Regions from separate parts of the Robertmurraya sp. GLU-23 genome, predicted to be linked through region 2. Evidence: predicted binding sites of a transcription regulator. Region 2 holds the regulator's gene; the other holds the start of a gene.
The links. The regulator Rex, encoded in region 2, represses fermentation and respiration genes when NADH is low (regulators of the CRP and FNR family bind a similar motif). The targets are predictions, from matches to a motif close to TTGTGAAATATTTCACAA.

Region 1: a site for Rex is predicted at 6,688-6,705, ahead of ACVBAX_RS11000 (TIGR04053 family radical SAM/SPASM domain-containing protein). Genes of this name have one in related genera too.

Annotation. Positions count from the first base shown of each region.
Region 1 covers NZ_JBRKCV010000005.1:126,584-135,179, forward strand. Annotated here, with positions in the region: gene ACVBAX_RS10970 (YwiC-like family protein) at 32-754, opposite strand; gene mobB (molybdopterin-guanine dinucleotide biosynthesis protein B) at 850-1,377, opposite strand; gene ACVBAX_RS10980 (molybdopterin molybdotransferase MoeA) at 1,365-2,627, opposite strand; gene ric (iron-sulfur cluster repair di-iron protein) at 2,866-3,564, shown strand; gene moaA (GTP 3',8-cyclase MoaA) at 3,602-4,627, opposite strand; gene ACVBAX_RS10995 (Crp/Fnr family transcriptional regulator) at 4,809-5,507, shown strand; gene ACVBAX_RS11000 (TIGR04053 family radical SAM/SPASM domain-containing protein) at 5,540-6,658, opposite strand; gene ACVBAX_RS11005 (metal-sulfur cluster assembly factor) at 6,814-7,122, opposite strand; gene ACVBAX_RS11010 (alpha/beta fold hydrolase) at 7,195-8,001, opposite strand; gene ACVBAX_RS11015 (Cof-type HAD-IIB family hydrolase) at 8,179-8,596, shown strand, end outside.
Region 2 covers NZ_JBRKCV010000018.1:89,436-98,031, forward strand. Annotated here, with positions in the region: gene groL (chaperonin GroEL) at 1-1,052, opposite strand, end outside; gene groES (co-chaperone GroES) at 1,126-1,410, opposite strand; gene ACVBAX_RS21250 (CPBP family intramembrane glutamic endopeptidase) at 1,712-2,449, shown strand; gene ACVBAX_RS21255 (YdiK family protein) at 2,446-2,658, shown strand; gene ACVBAX_RS21260 (redox-sensing transcriptional repressor Rex) at 2,686-3,348, opposite strand; gene moaC (cyclic pyranopterin monophosphate synthase MoaC) at 3,376-3,870, opposite strand; gene ACVBAX_RS21270 (ABC-F family ATP-binding cassette domain-containing protein) at 4,010-5,932, shown strand; gene tsaD (tRNA (adenosine(37)-N6)-threonylcarbamoyltransferase complex transferase subunit TsaD) at 6,147-7,175, opposite strand; gene rimI (ribosomal protein S18-alanine N-acetyltransferase) at 7,172-7,648, opposite strand; gene tsaB (tRNA (adenosine(37)-N6)-threonylcarbamoyltransferase complex dimerization subunit type 1 TsaB) at 7,635-8,342, opposite strand; gene tsaE (tRNA (adenosine(37)-N6)-threonylcarbamoyltransferase complex ATPase subunit type 1 TsaE) at 8,342-8,596, opposite strand, start outside.

The DNA of each region.
Region 1 (8,596 bases), on a different contig from region 2:
CTCGGCAGATGAAAACACCGAGTGCTTTTATTTATGCTACTAGTAACGCTACTGTCATCAATCCAAAAAATAAAACAGCATTTACAATCTCTAAAATCCCTACTTTTTTTGCTGAGTAAGGCTTCCCGTAGAAGAAAATGGCTCTATATAAACTTGGTAAGCTAGCTAATGCAATGATCCAATAGCCAATCATCAGCCACAGTATAACCACCAACAAATGATATCCCCAAGAGATTTGTTTGTATACTTCACTCTTTTTCTCGCGAATCATCGTTTTTACATAGAATGTACTTCCTATAAAAAAGATAATGGAAGAGAAAAAGGCAAGCCAAGCTTTGTAACTAATTACTCCCTCCGCTAAAAAGCTACTTGCTAAGCCAGCAATTGCGAATACGATAATGGCACTTATATCATTCGTTAGTGCACGATCGTTGTTTTTGCTAGAAAAATACGCATTTATGCAAAAAAACGGGATCATAATCAGTCCAAAAAGAATAATAGAAGGTCTTGTCAATAAAGGGAATAACAGAAAAAACAAAGCTGGTAGCATGTAGATGATCGTCCATTTCTTATACAAAGAGAGCTTCTTTCTTTTAAATAATAACAACATTGGATATGTCGCCAAATATAGTAGTAACCAGCCCACAAAGAAAGGGATATGCTGCCAAAGGAAGCTCGAAGCAAGAACCCCTAACCAAAAAGGGATGATTAACATTGCCCAAGCACCATGCTGTTTTGGTAAAAATAATTTCATTGTCCTCACTCCTAGTGTTGTAGCTACTTATACTATAAAAGAATGAAGAGTGTTAGTAAGTGAATTGAATCACAGGTCAAAAAACTGCAAAGCACTTACGCTTTGCAGTTCCCTAGATTTCTTTGTTCATTTATATATTGTACAAGCCAGGTCATTGTATCGTTTTCGTTCCAAATAGGAATGTTCGTATTCATCTGTAACGGCTCACAACTCACAAACGCCAACACATTCTCTAAACTTTTAAGAGCATCAAAATCTTCTCTATTTCGTAATAGTACAATTTTATGATATCTTTCATTTTTATGCCCTTCTATTACAATAACCTCTGGATTCATACTACATAAAATATGAACTTGTTCTTGTACACTCCATTCATCCTTCTCTACTTGAATAAGAAGTCTTCCTTCTCCCTCAACTATTGAGGCAAAGGCACCAGAATGTATATGCTCCGAAGAGTCCTTTTTTTCAACTACATCAGGTTTGCCACCATGCCCATGATGCTTAATTGTAGCTACATATATATTTTGCTTGGATAGTTCTTGTAGTAGTGTTTTGACAAATGTTGTTTTTCCACTGTTTTGAAAACCGACTACTTGCACAATGATGGGGGTTACCACGGCCATTCGCTACCTTCTGAATCTTCTAACAATAGGACATCAACAATCGTCTGAGCTTCAAATCCTCTTGTTCCACCTGGTAGGATAATAAATGAATTGGCCCCTGCCAAGCTCATCACGATATTTGATTTGTCTACTCCACTTGGTGAGGCCACTAACTTTCCATTAGCGATTGTAACTTTACTCCTCACAAAACGAGTAAATGGGTTAGCTTTTGGAAAATCAACTTCTAAAACGGCCTTTTCTCTTCTTAAATGTGGCTTCGTACAAAAAAGCATGGTACGAATGATTGGTCTCGCAAATAACTCAAACCCTACATAACAAGCAGAAGGATTTCCGGATAACCCAAATAATATTTTCCCATCTAAATGTGCTACTGTGGTAACACTTCCAGGTCTCATAGCTACTTTATTAAAAAGGACATCCGCTCCTAATTTTTTATAAATTTGAGGCAAATAATCGAAATCTCCAACCGAGACACCACCTGTAGTAATCAATAAATCAACCTCTACTATGGCACTTCTAATTGATTCATAGCATAACTCAAAATCATCAGGAAGTTTTCCGAAATACCTTACTTCGGCCCCAGAACGCTCGATTTGAGCAATAATCATATGAGTATTAGAGTTTCGGATTTTCCCCGGCTGTAATTCATCCTCTACTTCAAGCAGTTCTGTACCTGTAGCAAATAATCCAATGACAGGTTTTTTAGCAACCGGTACATCCTTATAGCCAAATGTTGCTAACATCGCTTGAATCCCTGGATTGATTTTTGTTCCTCTTTTTACAAGGACTTCTCCCTTTTTCGCATCCTCACCAGAGAAAGAAACATTATCTCCTGATTTATAAGATCGCTTAATGGACATATATGATTTTCCGTTCTTTTCACTCGTTTTTGCAAGTTCTAACATGACAACTGCGTCACAATTCATAGGCATCTGTGCACCTGTCATGATGCGAACTGCTTGGAATTCACCGACTTCCTTATTCGAAACGTAACCTGCACCAATATGATCAACTACTTCAAACTCAACAGCATTAGAAAGCGAAGCATTAGATGAATCAACGGAACGAATAGCAAACCCATCATATGGAGAACGATTGAAGTGGGGAACATCTGAGGTTGCAACTAAATCCTCAGAAAGGTATCGGCCATAACTCTCGTTTATGGAAACTAATTCTTGTTTGCCACGCATTGAATACGACATCACTTTTTTTACTGCTTCACCAACTTGTATCGGCATTCTTTTTTCGATCAATTAAATCAACTCCTATATGGTAAGGTCCTCTGTTCACCTGTGTAATTATAAACAATCAAATAATAAATAAAACAGGACAAACATCACTTAATAACTTATTTTAGCGCACTTCCCATAACAATTTGAAGAAAATAGAAAACATTTATTTGAAAGTGTGATTCACATCACCTTAAAGTAAGACAAAATCATTTATTCTTAATTTGTAAATAAAAAGTATTTTTGGAGGGCAATTAAAATGACATATCCATTTCAAACTGACTCATTAGTAAAAGATATAGTAAATGAATTTCCAAAAGCAGCAGACGTGTTTAAGAGAAACCGAATTGATTTTTGTTGTGGTGGAAACATTCCTTTAGACGAAGCTGCATCTGAAAAATCAGTTGATGCACATGAAATTATTCAAGAGCTTCAACAGCTTTTTGATATGTATGAAGGATCTAAAGAAGATGTAGCCGTATGGACAGATTCAGCCTCTGACGTAATTATTCACCATGTGATTGAGCATTATCATCGTCCTTTAGAAGAAGAACTTGCTAACTTAAGTCCTTACGTAACAAAGGTGGCAAAGGTTCATGGTGGACATCGTCCAGAATTGTTAAAGGTATACGAACTCTTTTACGAACTAAAAAAAGAATTGCTTGAACACACAGCCAAAGAAGAAGAACTCGTATTTCCAATGCTACAAAAGCTTGATACTACTACTGGCGAAACTCGGAGCGAAATGATTAAAGAGATAACCGAATTAGAAAAAGAACATGATCATGCTGGAGCTATTCTGAAGGAATTAAGAGACATTACATCTGACTTCCAACCACCAATGGATGCATGTGGTACGTATCGTCTAGTCTACAAAAGACTTGAGTTATTAGAAGAACAAACATTTATGCACGTTCACCTTGAAAACAATATTCTATTCCCTAGATATATCTCATAAGAAAACAAAAACTACTTCTCGCAGAAGTAGTTTTTATTTATCCCCCTATATAGGACATTTCGATTTTCTTTCTGTTTGCTATTGTTTCTTCCGTTCTTTCATCGGAATAACGGTCATTTCTTCCGTTCCAAATGTCAGTAATTCTTTGTTCAATTTCCGAATCAGAGACACCGCTTCTCATAAAGTCACGAATATCGTGTCCGTTCCCATTAAACAAACAAGTAAAGAGCTGCCCATTAGCAGAAAGTCTCGATCGAGTACAGCTAGAGCAAAACGACTCAGAAACAGAAGTAATAAATCCGACATCTACATTTGAACCCTTGTATCGATATCGCTTAGCAACTTCGCCAAAATAATCGGGATCAACAGGCTCTAACAAATAATGCGCATTTAATTGTTCATAAATTTCCTTTTTGGTTACAACGTCATCCATTTTCCATCCGTTTGTACTACCCACATCCATATATTCAATAAAACGGAGTTGTAGTCCATTATCTTTACAAAATTGTGCCATAGGAACAATCTCTTGATCATTTAAGCCTTTTTTAACAACCATATTCAGTTTGACACCTAGGCCTGCTTTTTGGGCCGCATGAATTCCTTCTATGACAGGTCCTGTTTTCACACCACGACCATTAATCTCACCGAAGAGCTCATCATTCAAGCTATCAAGGCTTACATTTACCCTCTTAAGACCAGCATCCTTTAACTCCTCAGCATACTTTGGTAAAAGAACGCCGTTCGTTGTTAAGCCAATATCCTTTAAACCCTTTATTTTAGAGAGCTTCTCAACAAGTAAAGGAAGCTGTTTTCGAAGGAGAGGCTCGCCACCTGTGAGGCGTATTTTTTCCACTCCAAGTCCTACAAATATATGAGCCAAACGCTCAATTTCTTCATAGCTGAGTAATTCATTTCTAGGTAAAAAAGCAAAATCGGGACCGAACACCTCTGCTGGCATGCAGTACTGACACCGGAAATTGCATCGATCGATAACCGATATTCTTAAATCTCGTAACGGACGGTTTAATTGATCAGTAATTTTATTTATGATAATCAACTCCATCGCAAGAGTATCTTGCATGCATTGTAGTATATTTTATTATAACGGTAAACCACTTTACAACATAACTATTTTATTAAACGTGAACATATTGTTACATCATTCGTGAAGTTATTGACAACAAATCTGATTGCCCTCATTGTAGATGATAGAATCATTATTGTCTAAAAAAGGGTGAATCCGGATGTCAGCAGTTGTAAAAGAAACTCATTCAATAGAGATAAAAGAACTTCTTCATCTGGCTGACCGCCGTTTTATTGGAGAAAAAAATACTTTTATCTTTCAAGAAGGAATGGAAGCAGAGGAAATGTACGTCATTCTGTCAGGGAAAGTACAGATTAGTAAAATTACATCCGATGGCAGGGAGCTATCATTAAGGATTTGCGGTAAAAATGATATTTGCGGAGAACTAACACTTTTTACTCATTCCCCTAAATATTTACTTAGCGCCAGGGTACTTGAAGATGCAGAAATTGCTGCCATTAATAAGGATGTCCTTGAGAAAGAAATCTTTCGAAACAGTTCTCTTGCCCTAGAGTTTTTAAAATGGATGAGCGACCATTTCAGAAAAACGCAAACGAAGTTCCGTGATCTCGTTTTAAATGGAAAGAAAGGCGCATTATACTCTACTCTGATCCGTATGACAAATAGTTATGGTGTAGAGGTACAAAGCGGGATCCTCATCGACCTTCCACTAACGAACCAAGAACTTGCCAATTTTTGTGGAACTTCCCGTGAAAGTACCAATCGCATCTTAAATGAACTAAAAAAAGAGAAAATTATTTCTATAAGAAAGAGTAAAATTATCGTTCATAATCTACAATTTTTAAGAAACGAAATTGGTTGCGAAAATTGTCCAAAGGTGTATTGCAGTATTGAATAAATCGGAGTGCAGGAATTTCTGCACTCTGATTTTTATGCTTTCTTTGATCTTAAAGCCTTAGGCACATAAACACAAAATGGTTCACTTTCTAGATAATCACCTGTCATGGCATATGCTCTTGATCGTGAGCCACCGCATACATATCTGAACTCACATACGCCACACTTGCCTTTATATTTATCAGGGTTCCTTAAGTCTTTAAATATCGGTGATTCTCTGTAAATCTCGGCTAACGGCTGCTCACGCACATTCCCGGCTTTTATTGGTAACAGCCCACTTGGGTACACATCCCCGATATGAGATATAAATACAAAGCCGTTTCCGTCGTTAACCCCCTTAGGAGCTCTTCCTAACCCATCAATACTTCCTGTTAATCCCTGACTAGTTAAGGCATCCAAATAAGAGATATTTTCCTTTTTCTTCTCTTCTTTCATTTTTTGCTGAATAAACACACGTCGATAATGTTGAGCCGCTGTCGTTTTTATATCAAAAGGTACGCGTTTGCTCAGCTCTTGAAGCCAGATAAATACTTTCTCATGCTCTACTGGAGAAATCATATCCTTTTCTTGCCCCCTACCAGTTGGTACTAAGAAAAAGACACTCCATAAAACACATTGTAGCTTCTCGACTAGTTCAGCCATCTCGTCTAGGTATTCATAATTGTAACGAGAGATCACCGTGTTGATTTGAATCGGTATTTCAAGTTCATGAAGATACTGAATTCTTTCTAGGGTTAAGTCAAATGAGCCTGCTGTTCCACGAAAATGGTCATGTATTTCAGCAGTCGGGCCGTCTAAACTAAAGGCCCATCGTGAAAGACCTACCTCCTTGGCTTTTTCAATTGACTCTTTCGTAACATTTGGTGTGGCACTAGGAGTCATTGATACGCGTACACCTTTTTTCACAGCATATTCGGCAATATCAAAAACATCTTTTCTCAATAGCGGATCCCCGCCTGTAAATACGAGCATGGGATTATTCATTTCATATATTTCATCTATTAATTTTTTACCTTCTTCATAGGTTAATTCCCTTGGATCGGTTTTATACTGTGCTTCTGCACGGCAGTGAAGGCATTTTAGCTGACAAGCTCTCGTTAACTCCCAAATAACAATAAACGGATCTTTGTTAAAGTCTCGACTAACAATCACAATGAGGACCTCCTGGCAAAGCACAACTTTTGTAAAATCATTTACATCCATTGTATAGGGATATTCTCCTGAAATAAGTGAACTAGCTCACAGTTTTAATAAAACTTATTAGTTTCCATAAAAAAAGCTAACCGCACGAGCGGTTAGCTTCCATCCTATCGAATTCCAAGCGCAATCTTTGCGTATCTTGACATTCTTTCTTTTGACCACGGTGGGCTCCAGACGATATTTACTTCTGTGTTTTTTACTTCAGGGATATCACTTAGAGCCTCTTTCACATTTTCCACAATGGCACCTGCTAACGGACAACCCATTGAAGTTAACGTCATTGTAATGGTCGCTGTGCCTTCTTCGTCCATCTCAATATCATAAACAAGGCCAAGGTTCACAATATCTATTCCAAGCTCTGGGTCAACAACTAATTCCAAAGCCCCCATAATACTATCTTTTAAATCTTGATCCATTATAATCACTCCTTAAAGTTCAACTCTATTTACATGATAACAAAATGGTTTACATAAGTTATAATATAATGATTATTTTTCTGCTGAAGTGACGTACATCATACTTGATGAAAGTAAATGCTTATCAAACCACTCAACGGTTTTTAACAGCCCTTCTCTGCTGACCTTATGATCCGCCTTTTCGTCACTAATAAAATGTAGTAACTGAGGGGTTTGTTGATAATGTTTCTTAATGCTTTCGTAGTAATCATACGCATATGAATACGGAACAATATTGTCCCTTTTCCCATGCCAAAATAAAAGTGGTCTTCCCATTAATTTTTCCGGTTGTTGGCTTAAGTCTCTTTCTCGAAGACGACCAAATAATTCATCAATAGCTGACTGCTCAATCGGCAGTTCTTTTCCCTGATTTTTCAGCTCTGCAATTTGCGCTTTAGCAAGTTTTTCATAGTAAGGCATACCCATTAGACTTACAGCAGTATGAATCCATGGATAGTTTGTTAATGCACCTAGAGTAATAATTCCTCCCATTGAAGTTCCAACAACTCCAATCCTTTCAGAATCGATCAACTGACTTACTTCAAAATACTTCTTCAGATTCTTTAGTTCTGAAATGGTTTGTAAAACTATCTCCCAAAAATGAAACTGCAAATGGGAACGAGTTTCTTCCGTCTGTCTCTCCCCATGATACAGACAGTCTGGTAGTAACACACGAAACCCTTTTTCAGCCAGTAAATAAGCATAATGTAAATTATGTTCCTTAGCACTCATAAACCCATGTATAAAAATCACGAGAGGGAGCTTCTTATCAAAAAGGTTCGTGCGAGCCAAATGTAATAATGGAATCTCCCCTATTTGTTTATTTTCAACAGAAATCACAAAGAAAACCTCCAATAATAAGTTGAATTTTTTTACAGAAGGGAAGCAATATTGTTAACATAAGAATAGCTACAACATTCTTTTATTAAGAATTTCTATATTTTAGTGTATCATGTGGACAAGTATTTTCCTAAAGGTTTACACTTAACCTACTACGTCATGAATCGAGGGATAGACATGAGAGAAAAACATTTAATTGCTTTAGACCTTGATGGTACTTTATTAAAAGACGATAAGACCATTTCTGAAAAAACGAAAAAAGTCCTTAACAGCGCCAGAGAACAAGGACATGAGATTATGATTGCTACGGGAAGGCCATTCCGCTCAAGCGAAATGTATTACCATGAATTAAACCTTACGACTCCAATTGTAAATTTTAACGGTGCATTTATTCATCACCCCCGTTCTAACCAGTGGGGAGCGTATCATACGCCTTTAGATATAGAAGTGGCAAAGGATATTGTTGAGGCACTAGACTCTTTTTCCTTTCACAATATTATTGCTGAAGTCATAGATGATGTGTATTTTCATTACCACGATGAAAAACTTCTGGATATTTTCGGTTTAGGAAAACCAAATATAACAACAGGTGATT
Region 2 (8,596 bases):
ATTTGCGCACGGATTTGGTTTACACGACCTGCGATTTGTGCAGAGTCTCCAGCACCTTCAACGATTGTTGTGTTTTCTTTTGTCACAACAACTTTAGAAGCGCGTCCTAGAGATTGAATCGTTGCAGACTTAAGGTCACGACCTAGCTCTTCAGTGATTACTTCACCACCTGTTAAGATAGCAATGTCTTCAAGCATAGCTTTACGACGGTCACCGAAACCAGGAGCTTTAACTGCTACTGCATTAAATGTTCCGCGAAGCTTGTTCACTACTAATGTAGCTAATGCTTCCCCTTCAACATCCTCAGCAACAAGTAATAATGGCTTTCCTTGTTGTACTACTTGCTCTAGAACTGGAAGGATTTCTTGGATGCTTCCAATTTTCTTATCTGTAATTAAAATAAATGGATTGTCTAAAACAGCTTCCATTTTATCAGAGTCCGTTACCATATATGGAGATGCATATCCACGATCGAATTGCATACCTTCTACTACATCAAGCTCAGTAGTGAAGCCTTTTGATTCTTCGATTGTGATAACGCCGTCGTTACCAACGCGCTCCATTGCTTCAGCGATTAATTGACCAACTTCATCATCAGCAGCAGAAATAGCCGCAACTTGAGCGATAGAAGCTTTGTTTTCGATTGGCTTTGAAATAGCACGTAGCTCTTCAACCGCTACTGCTACAGCTTTATCCATTCCTTTACGGATACCCATTGGGTTCGCACCAGCTGTTACGTTCTTTAAGCCTTCACGAATCATCGCTTGAGCAAGAACCGTTGCAGTAGTTGTACCGTCACCAGCTACATCATTTGTTTTGCTAGCTACTTCAGCAACAAGCTTAGCACCCATGTTTTCGAATGCATCTTCAAGTTCGATTTCTTTTGCAATCGTTACACCATCATTTGTAATAAGTGGTGAACCGAATTTCTTTTCAAGAACCACGTTACGTCCTTTTGGTCCTAATGTTACTTTTACCGCATTTGCAAGTGCATCTACCCCACGAAGCATCGAGCGGCGTGCGTCTTCACTAAACTTAATTTCTTTAGCCATTGTAAAATACCCTCCTCGAGTTTTTTCAATCTATTCTGTCTTCGTTTAGTTTTAAATTAATAAAGTTCTACTCTTATCCAAGAATAGCAAGAATATCGTTTTCACGTAGAATTAAGTACTCTTTTCCTTCATACTTCACTTCTGTGCCAGCGTATTTTGAGAAGATAATACGGTCGTCCACAGAAACTTCAAGAGCTACACGCTCACCGCTTTCAAGTACGCGGCCAGTGCCGACAGCAACTACTTTGCCTTCTTGAGGCTTCTCTTTAGCAGAGTCTGGTAGTACAATACCGCTTGCCGTTTTTTCTTCCGTTTCAACTAGCTCAATTACAATGCGATCACCTAGTGGCTTTAACAAGTGAAACAACCTCCTCAAATATATGTAAGATTTTATTATTAGCACTCACTTAACTAGAGTGCTAACACAACTATTATATTAATGAATCTCTTCCTTTTTTGCAAGCGAGAAACCGCTTTTTTTTATAAATTTTTTGTAAAGGTCCTCCCATAACTTGTTAATTATACAACCTTACTAAGTATGTACTTTTCCACCTATTCTATCCATATAATGCTAAAATACGGACAATAATTCTTCTTATTTGATACAACCTGATGTTTACGAGTAGAATAACTATATTGGATTGAAAAGGAGACTTGTTTTGAAACGTGAATATTGGTTTATATTAATTGCTTATATTGCTATGCAGCTTTCAAGCTTTATTGGTGTCCCTATCACCTCTCTCGTACTAGAAATGATTGGTTTTGAAACCAATCACTCTCAAGGGTTTGCAGGTGTCACTTGGCTTGTTATCAGCTTTACTATCACACTTGTGATTGTCCTGCAGCTGTTACGTAATGAGATGGTAAACGCAAATGCAGTAAGAAACGGAGCCAGCTTAGGTCGGTCGATCCTCTGGGCCATTATAGGTGTCTTTCTTGCTCTATTTGCCCAAGCCTTTGCTGCGAATATTGAACGCCTGATTGGTATTGAGGTAGGATCTGATAATACGCAGCAGATTTTACGCATCATTGAGTCTTTTCCTATTATGATAGTAGTTAGCTCCGTTATCGGTCCTATATTAGAAGAAATTGTCTTTCGTAAGATCATTTTTGGAGCTTTTTATAAGCGATTTAACTTTTTTATATCAGCCTTGCTTAGCTCAGTCATTTTTTCTTTTGCCCATATGGAGCCCGAGCACACCCTACTTTATTCCGCGATGGGATTCACCTTTGCGTATTTGTATGTTAAAACCAATCGGATTCTCGTTCCGATTGTTGCTCACGTATCGATGAATACATTCGTTGTTCTTGTGCAATCCGTATATAGGGAAGACATAGAAAAATTAATCAAACAAGCAGAACAAATGCAAAGCTTTATTGGAGGATTCTTCTTATGAGACAGTCACCTTTATTCTCAGGAATTATATACATCGTCTTAGGTGCTCTGTTCACAGTGTTTGCCATTCAGGACTTACAGCAAAATGGAGAGTGGGGGTTTTTTACCTATCTTCTAGTCTTGCTAGCAACATTTGATATTGGTTCAGGCATTCGGATGATTCTTTTACATTTTAAAATTAAAGAAATGAAGAAACAGCAAAAGAAATAGCCGCTCCACTAAGGGGCGGCTTGTTGTTTATTCCTCTACCATTTCTTCATCCACTGAAGAATAGTGCTTTAAAAAGTACACCAGTGACTGTAACTCAATAGCCAGATCAATATGGTGAACCCTGATGGATGATGGAACCGTTAATCGGGCCGGTGTAAAGTTTAAAATCCCTCTCACCGTTCCTTGAACCATTCGATCGGTAATGGATTGTGCAACTGTTGCTGGAACCGTTAATATCGCAACTTGAATATCTTCTCTTTCAATAACCTCTTCTAGATCATCCATATGATAGACGGGCACTTCTCCAATTTTTGTGCCTACCTTCTCTTCTACTACGTCAAATGCAACAGCAATTTTTGTATTATTATTTTTCAAGAAATTATAATTTAAAAATGCTGTCCCTAAATTCCCGACCCCAATTAACGCAACCTTCGTTAACTCATCTTGGTCGAGTGTTTTACGGAAAAAGGATAATAAATAGTTTACATTGTAACCATATCCCTTTTTACCTAATGCTCCAAAGTATGAAAAATCTCTTCGAATCGTTGCAGAATCGACCTTCACCGCCTCACTTAGTTCAGCTGATGAAACTCGTTGTTTTCCTGATGAGTGTAAACTATTTAAAAAGCGATAATACAATGGTAGCCTTTTCGCCGTTGCTTGTGGGATTTTCATTGATTCATTACTCATCGTTCTTCCCCTACCTTCTATCTTTAACTAATATAGTCTCTCTTCCCTTTTGAAGTCACCGTTTTTACCACCCGTTTTTTCAACAAGGTATGTTTTCCCGATTACCATTCCTTTATCTATGGCTTTACACATATCATAAACCGTAAGCGCACAAACAGAAGCGGCTGTTAACGCTTCCATTTCTACACCTGTATTTCCTTTTGTCTTTACACTAGCAGAAATATGTAGAGTATGGCAATGGTTATCTGATTCCCAATCAAAAGAAATATCGACACCGGTAAGTGGAATAGGATGGCACATTGGAATAATATCCCATGTTTTTTTACTAGCCATAACGGCAGCAACCTGTGCAACTGCTAGCACATCACCTTTTTTCATTTGGTTATGTGTAATACGATCATATATCTCTTGATTGACTGTGATACTAGAATGGGCAATAGCCGTCCGTACGGTTTCGGGCTTATCACTCACATCTACCATTTTCGCTCTGCCTTCTTTATTAAAATGAGTGAACTCTGACATCTATTATACACCTCTTTCAAAATCATACACTATTTTCCTTGTTCTGTGTGAAAACATTGTAACATAGTTCACAACTCATATCATTGCTCATCCGTATTGAATGCGATACACTAACCGTAGAAGTATAGAGGTGAAATCAATGATACTACTACAAGTGAACCAGCTTTCCAAGTCTTATGGAGCTGACCTTATTTTATCGAATATAAAACTAGAAGTTCAAACAAGAGACCGTATTGCCTTAGTAGGCAGAAATGGGGCCGGAAAATCTACTTTACTCAAGATTATTGCCGGTCACCTTTCCTATGAATCAGGTGATTTAATCAAGCCCAAACATGTAACGATCGGGTATTTGGCTCAGAATACAGGTCTTGTCTCCGGATTATCCATTTGGGAAGAAATGCTTACCGTTTTTGAACAGGTTATGAACCAAGAGAAAGAGCTTCGTAAGCTCGAGGAAAAAATGGCTGATCCTAACGTGTTTGAAAATGCTGCATTGTACGAGCGAACAATAAAAGAATATGACCATCTCCAAAACGAATTTAAGGAGAATGGAGGGTATCAGTACGAATCTGATATACGTTCTGTCCTACATGGCTTAAACTTTCACTCTTTCGATTACACTACGAAAATTGATAGCTTAAGTGGTGGCCAGAAAACTCGTTTAGCTTTAGCGAAGCTGCTATTAACGAAGCCTGATATTCTTATTTTGGACGAACCGACCAACCATCTAGATATTGATACGTTGTCTTGGCTAGAGCAATACCTGACTGGCTACACAGGTGCGATCTTAATCGTATCCCATGATCGCTACTTTTTAGATAAAGTGGTCAATCAAGTGTACGAAATCTCTAGGAACCAAATCAGCAAATTCTCAGGAAACTACAGTTCTTATCTTGATCAAAAAGCCGAAAACTACGAGCGTGATCTTAAGCAATACGAAAAACAACAAGATGAAATAACCAAGCTACAGGACTTTATTCAAAAGAATCTTGCTCGTGCATCAACCACCAAGCGGGCCCAGAGTAGAAGGAAGAAGCTTGAGAGAATGCAAGTCATGGACAAACCTCTTGGAGATGAAAAGTCCGCCTCCTTCGGTTTTGATATTGAAAAGCAAAGTGGCAATGAAGTGTTAAATGTCCACTCCCTAGCAGTTGGCTATCATGATAAACGAATAGCTGAAGAACTTTCCCTCCGAATTACTAGAGGAGATTCCGTTGCCTTAGTTGGACCGAATGGGATTGGAAAATCAACCTTACTCAAAACCATTCAAGGAACGTTACAACCGTTAGAAGGACAAGTTCATTACGGTTCCAATGTTAGCATTGGCTATTATGACCAGGAACAAGCAGCTCTGACTTCAAACAAGCGCGTGTTAAATGAGCTTTGGGACGAATACCCTCTTAAAAGTGAAAAGGAAATCCGGACTGTCCTAGGAAATTTCCTATTTACCGGTGACGATGTGTTAAAAAACGTATCTACCCTTAGCGGTGGGCAAAAAGCACGGCTTGCACTCGCTAAACTCATGATGCAAAAAGCGAATCTTCTTATACTAGATGAGCCTACCAACCATTTGGACTTGGACAGTAAGGAAATATTAGAAAACGCGCTAGTGGATTATCCAGGTACAATTCTTTTTGTTTCTCATGATCGATACTTCATTAATCGCATTGCTACAAAGGTGATTGAGCTTAGTAAAACTGCTGCTGTTGAGTATCTTGGGGATTATGATTATTACGTGGAAAAGAAGCTTGAACAAGAAGAACTTAAAGCCATTGAACAAGCAGAAAAGGCTGCAGTTACCGTGGTAGCTTCTCCAGAAAAAAACACGTATCAAATCGATAAGGAAGCCAAGAAATTAGAGCGTCAACGAAAACGACGCATCGAAGAAATAGAAGGATTGATTGAACAGCTCGAAGCAACGATTGAAAAAAATAATACACTGCTTTGTGATCCAGAAATTTTTCAAGACCACGAAAGAGTGGTCAAAATTAATGAAGAAACGGAAACAGCCAAACTCCAGTTAGATGAGTTACTAGAAGAATGGAGTGAACTGGCTGAATAAGCAAAAAGAACCGGGAGAATAAATCTATCCCGGTTTTTCTTTTCCACAATTTTGTTCACAGCTAAATTGTTTTTATATGTGCTTTCCACAGGGTTTTCCACATTATCCACAATTTTAGTTTATTTTATCCACATTATACACAGTGAAACTTGTCGAAACAGTGTTTATACACAAAAAATAGCCCCTATCACGTGATAGGGACTTTTTCCTACAGTTATGTGTTGTGGATAGATAGGTCTAATCCTGGATTTGCATTTAAGGTAAAGTCACTTCTTTGTCCTTTTTCATACATGATACTTCCAGCAGCAGCAATCATGGCTGCGTTATCTGTGCATAAAGAAAGTGGAGGAATAATTAATTCTACGCCTTCAATAGCAGCGAACTCTCTCTCTAGTGCGCTACGCAGTCCTTTATTAGCAGCCACTCCTCCTGCTAATAACACTTGCTTCACTGAATGTTGCTTGGCCGCACGTACCGTCTTAGTTACCAACACATCGATTACACTTTGTTGAAAACTTGCTGCAAGGTCTTCAGGTGCAATGATTTCTCCCCGTTGCTCTGCATTGTGGACGGTGTTGATAACTGCTGATTTTAATCCACTAAAGCTAAAATCATATGACCCTTCCTCTAACCAGGCTCTCGGTAAATCAATAACGGGTGAGCCAACAGCGGCTAATCTGTCAATATGTGGTCCACCTGGATAGGGCATTTTTAACGTCCTAGCTACTTTATCGTACGCTTCACCTGCTGCATCGTCTCTTGTTTCCCCAATTACCTCAAAATGGCCATGTTCCTTCATATAAACGAGCTCAGTATGTCCACCAGAAACAACTAAAGAGAGTAGTGGAAAATCCATTTCCTTTATCAACCGATTTGCATAAATATGACCAGCGATATGGTGGATTCCTACTAGAGGAATACCATGAGCAAAGCTCAGCGCCTTGGCTGCGTTTACCCCTATTAATAAGGCACCGACAAGCCCTGGCCCCTCCGTTACAGCAATCGCATCAATATCTGAAAACTGTAATTCAGCCACTCTCATCGCTTCTTCTATGACAATCGTGATTTGCTCCACATGATGACGAGAAGCAATCTCAGGAACCACTCCGCCGAAGCGCTTATGGCTTTCAATTTGTGAAGCAACGATATTTGCTATAATTTCATGTCCATCTTTTACAATGGCAACAGCTGTTTCATCACAGCTTGTTTCGATACCTAATATATATTGGTTTTTTTCACTCATAATGTCACCCACATGACTAATGCATCCTCATAATTATCAGTATAATAGTTCTTTCGTATTCCACCGTTCATAAAGCCGAGCTTACGGTACAAAGATTGTGCCACTGTGTTCGAAATACGTACCTCAAGTGTCATCGTCTTTGCACCCTTCTTCTTTGCAACCTCCATGATCATACGAAGGATTGCTTCTCCAAGCTTTTGCCCACGAAATTCAGGTAAGACTGCTATGTTTGTAATATGTGCCTCATCAACAATCAGCCACATTCCACAATACCCTAGAATTTGACCTTCCTTTTCTAAAACAAGATAGACAGCGAATTGATTTAATTTCAGCTCATTTTCAAATGATTGCCTAGTCCAAGGGGTTGCAAATGAAAGTTCCTCAATTTTTAAGATTTGATCAATATCTTCTTCCTTCAAATATCGAAACACAAAGGAATCCGTTAAAGAGTGAGTCTCTTCATTTTGCATCATTTTCTTTCTTCCCTTCTATCCATTTCGCTTCAGCTTCAGCTAATCGAATATAATTTGGTACAAAGGTGTGTACATCTACTGGTTCACGATTGATCCCTAATTGAGCTAGCTCTCCAGGACGTGGATTATGTTCTGTGTAATGAGCAAATCTTGCTTGATCTCCCATTATGTTTGCTAATACTTCCTTGTGCATCGGAAGATCATTCCCAACAAACAAAACAGGATCAGGCATCTCCTTTAAGCGCTCCGCCCAATCTGCAGCTAACACCAGTTGGTCTTTTTTAACTGTCTCGAGTGTGCCATTTTGGAAGCGATACAGGCCGGTATAGACTTGTCCTCTTCTAGCGTCAAATAGTGGAGCCACATAACCTGGGAAGTAGCGTGCCGCTGATGATGCTAACACTTCTATGCTTGAAACCCCAACAAGCGGAATTTGTAACGTCCACGCCAATGTTTTCGCAATCGTTACTCCTATACGAACACCAGTATAGGAACCAGGACCTTCTGCGACTACGATTTTTTCTAGGTCTGTTGGTTTAATGTCACATTCCCTGCATAGGTTTTCAATCGCTGGCATCACACGGACCGAATGATTCTTTTTAATATTGGTTATATACTCCCCAATCACTTGCTGGTCATCAATTAAGGAAATACCCAGTGGATAATTTGATGTATCTATCGCTAGTACTTTCATTAGACAAATAGCTCCTTACAAAGCATTTCATATCGTTTTCCTTTTGGTGTTATCGTTAAGCTCCGAGAATTCTCTTCACCATGAGTAATTTTTATTTGTAGAAGCTCGTTTGGTAGTTGCTCTTCAATTAAATGAGCCCACTCCACAACCGTTACTCCCTGACCTTCAAAATATTCATCAAAGCCTAAGTCTTCATAGGAATCCTCTAAGCGGTACACATCCATATGATAAAGAGGGAGTCTTCCGTTATATTC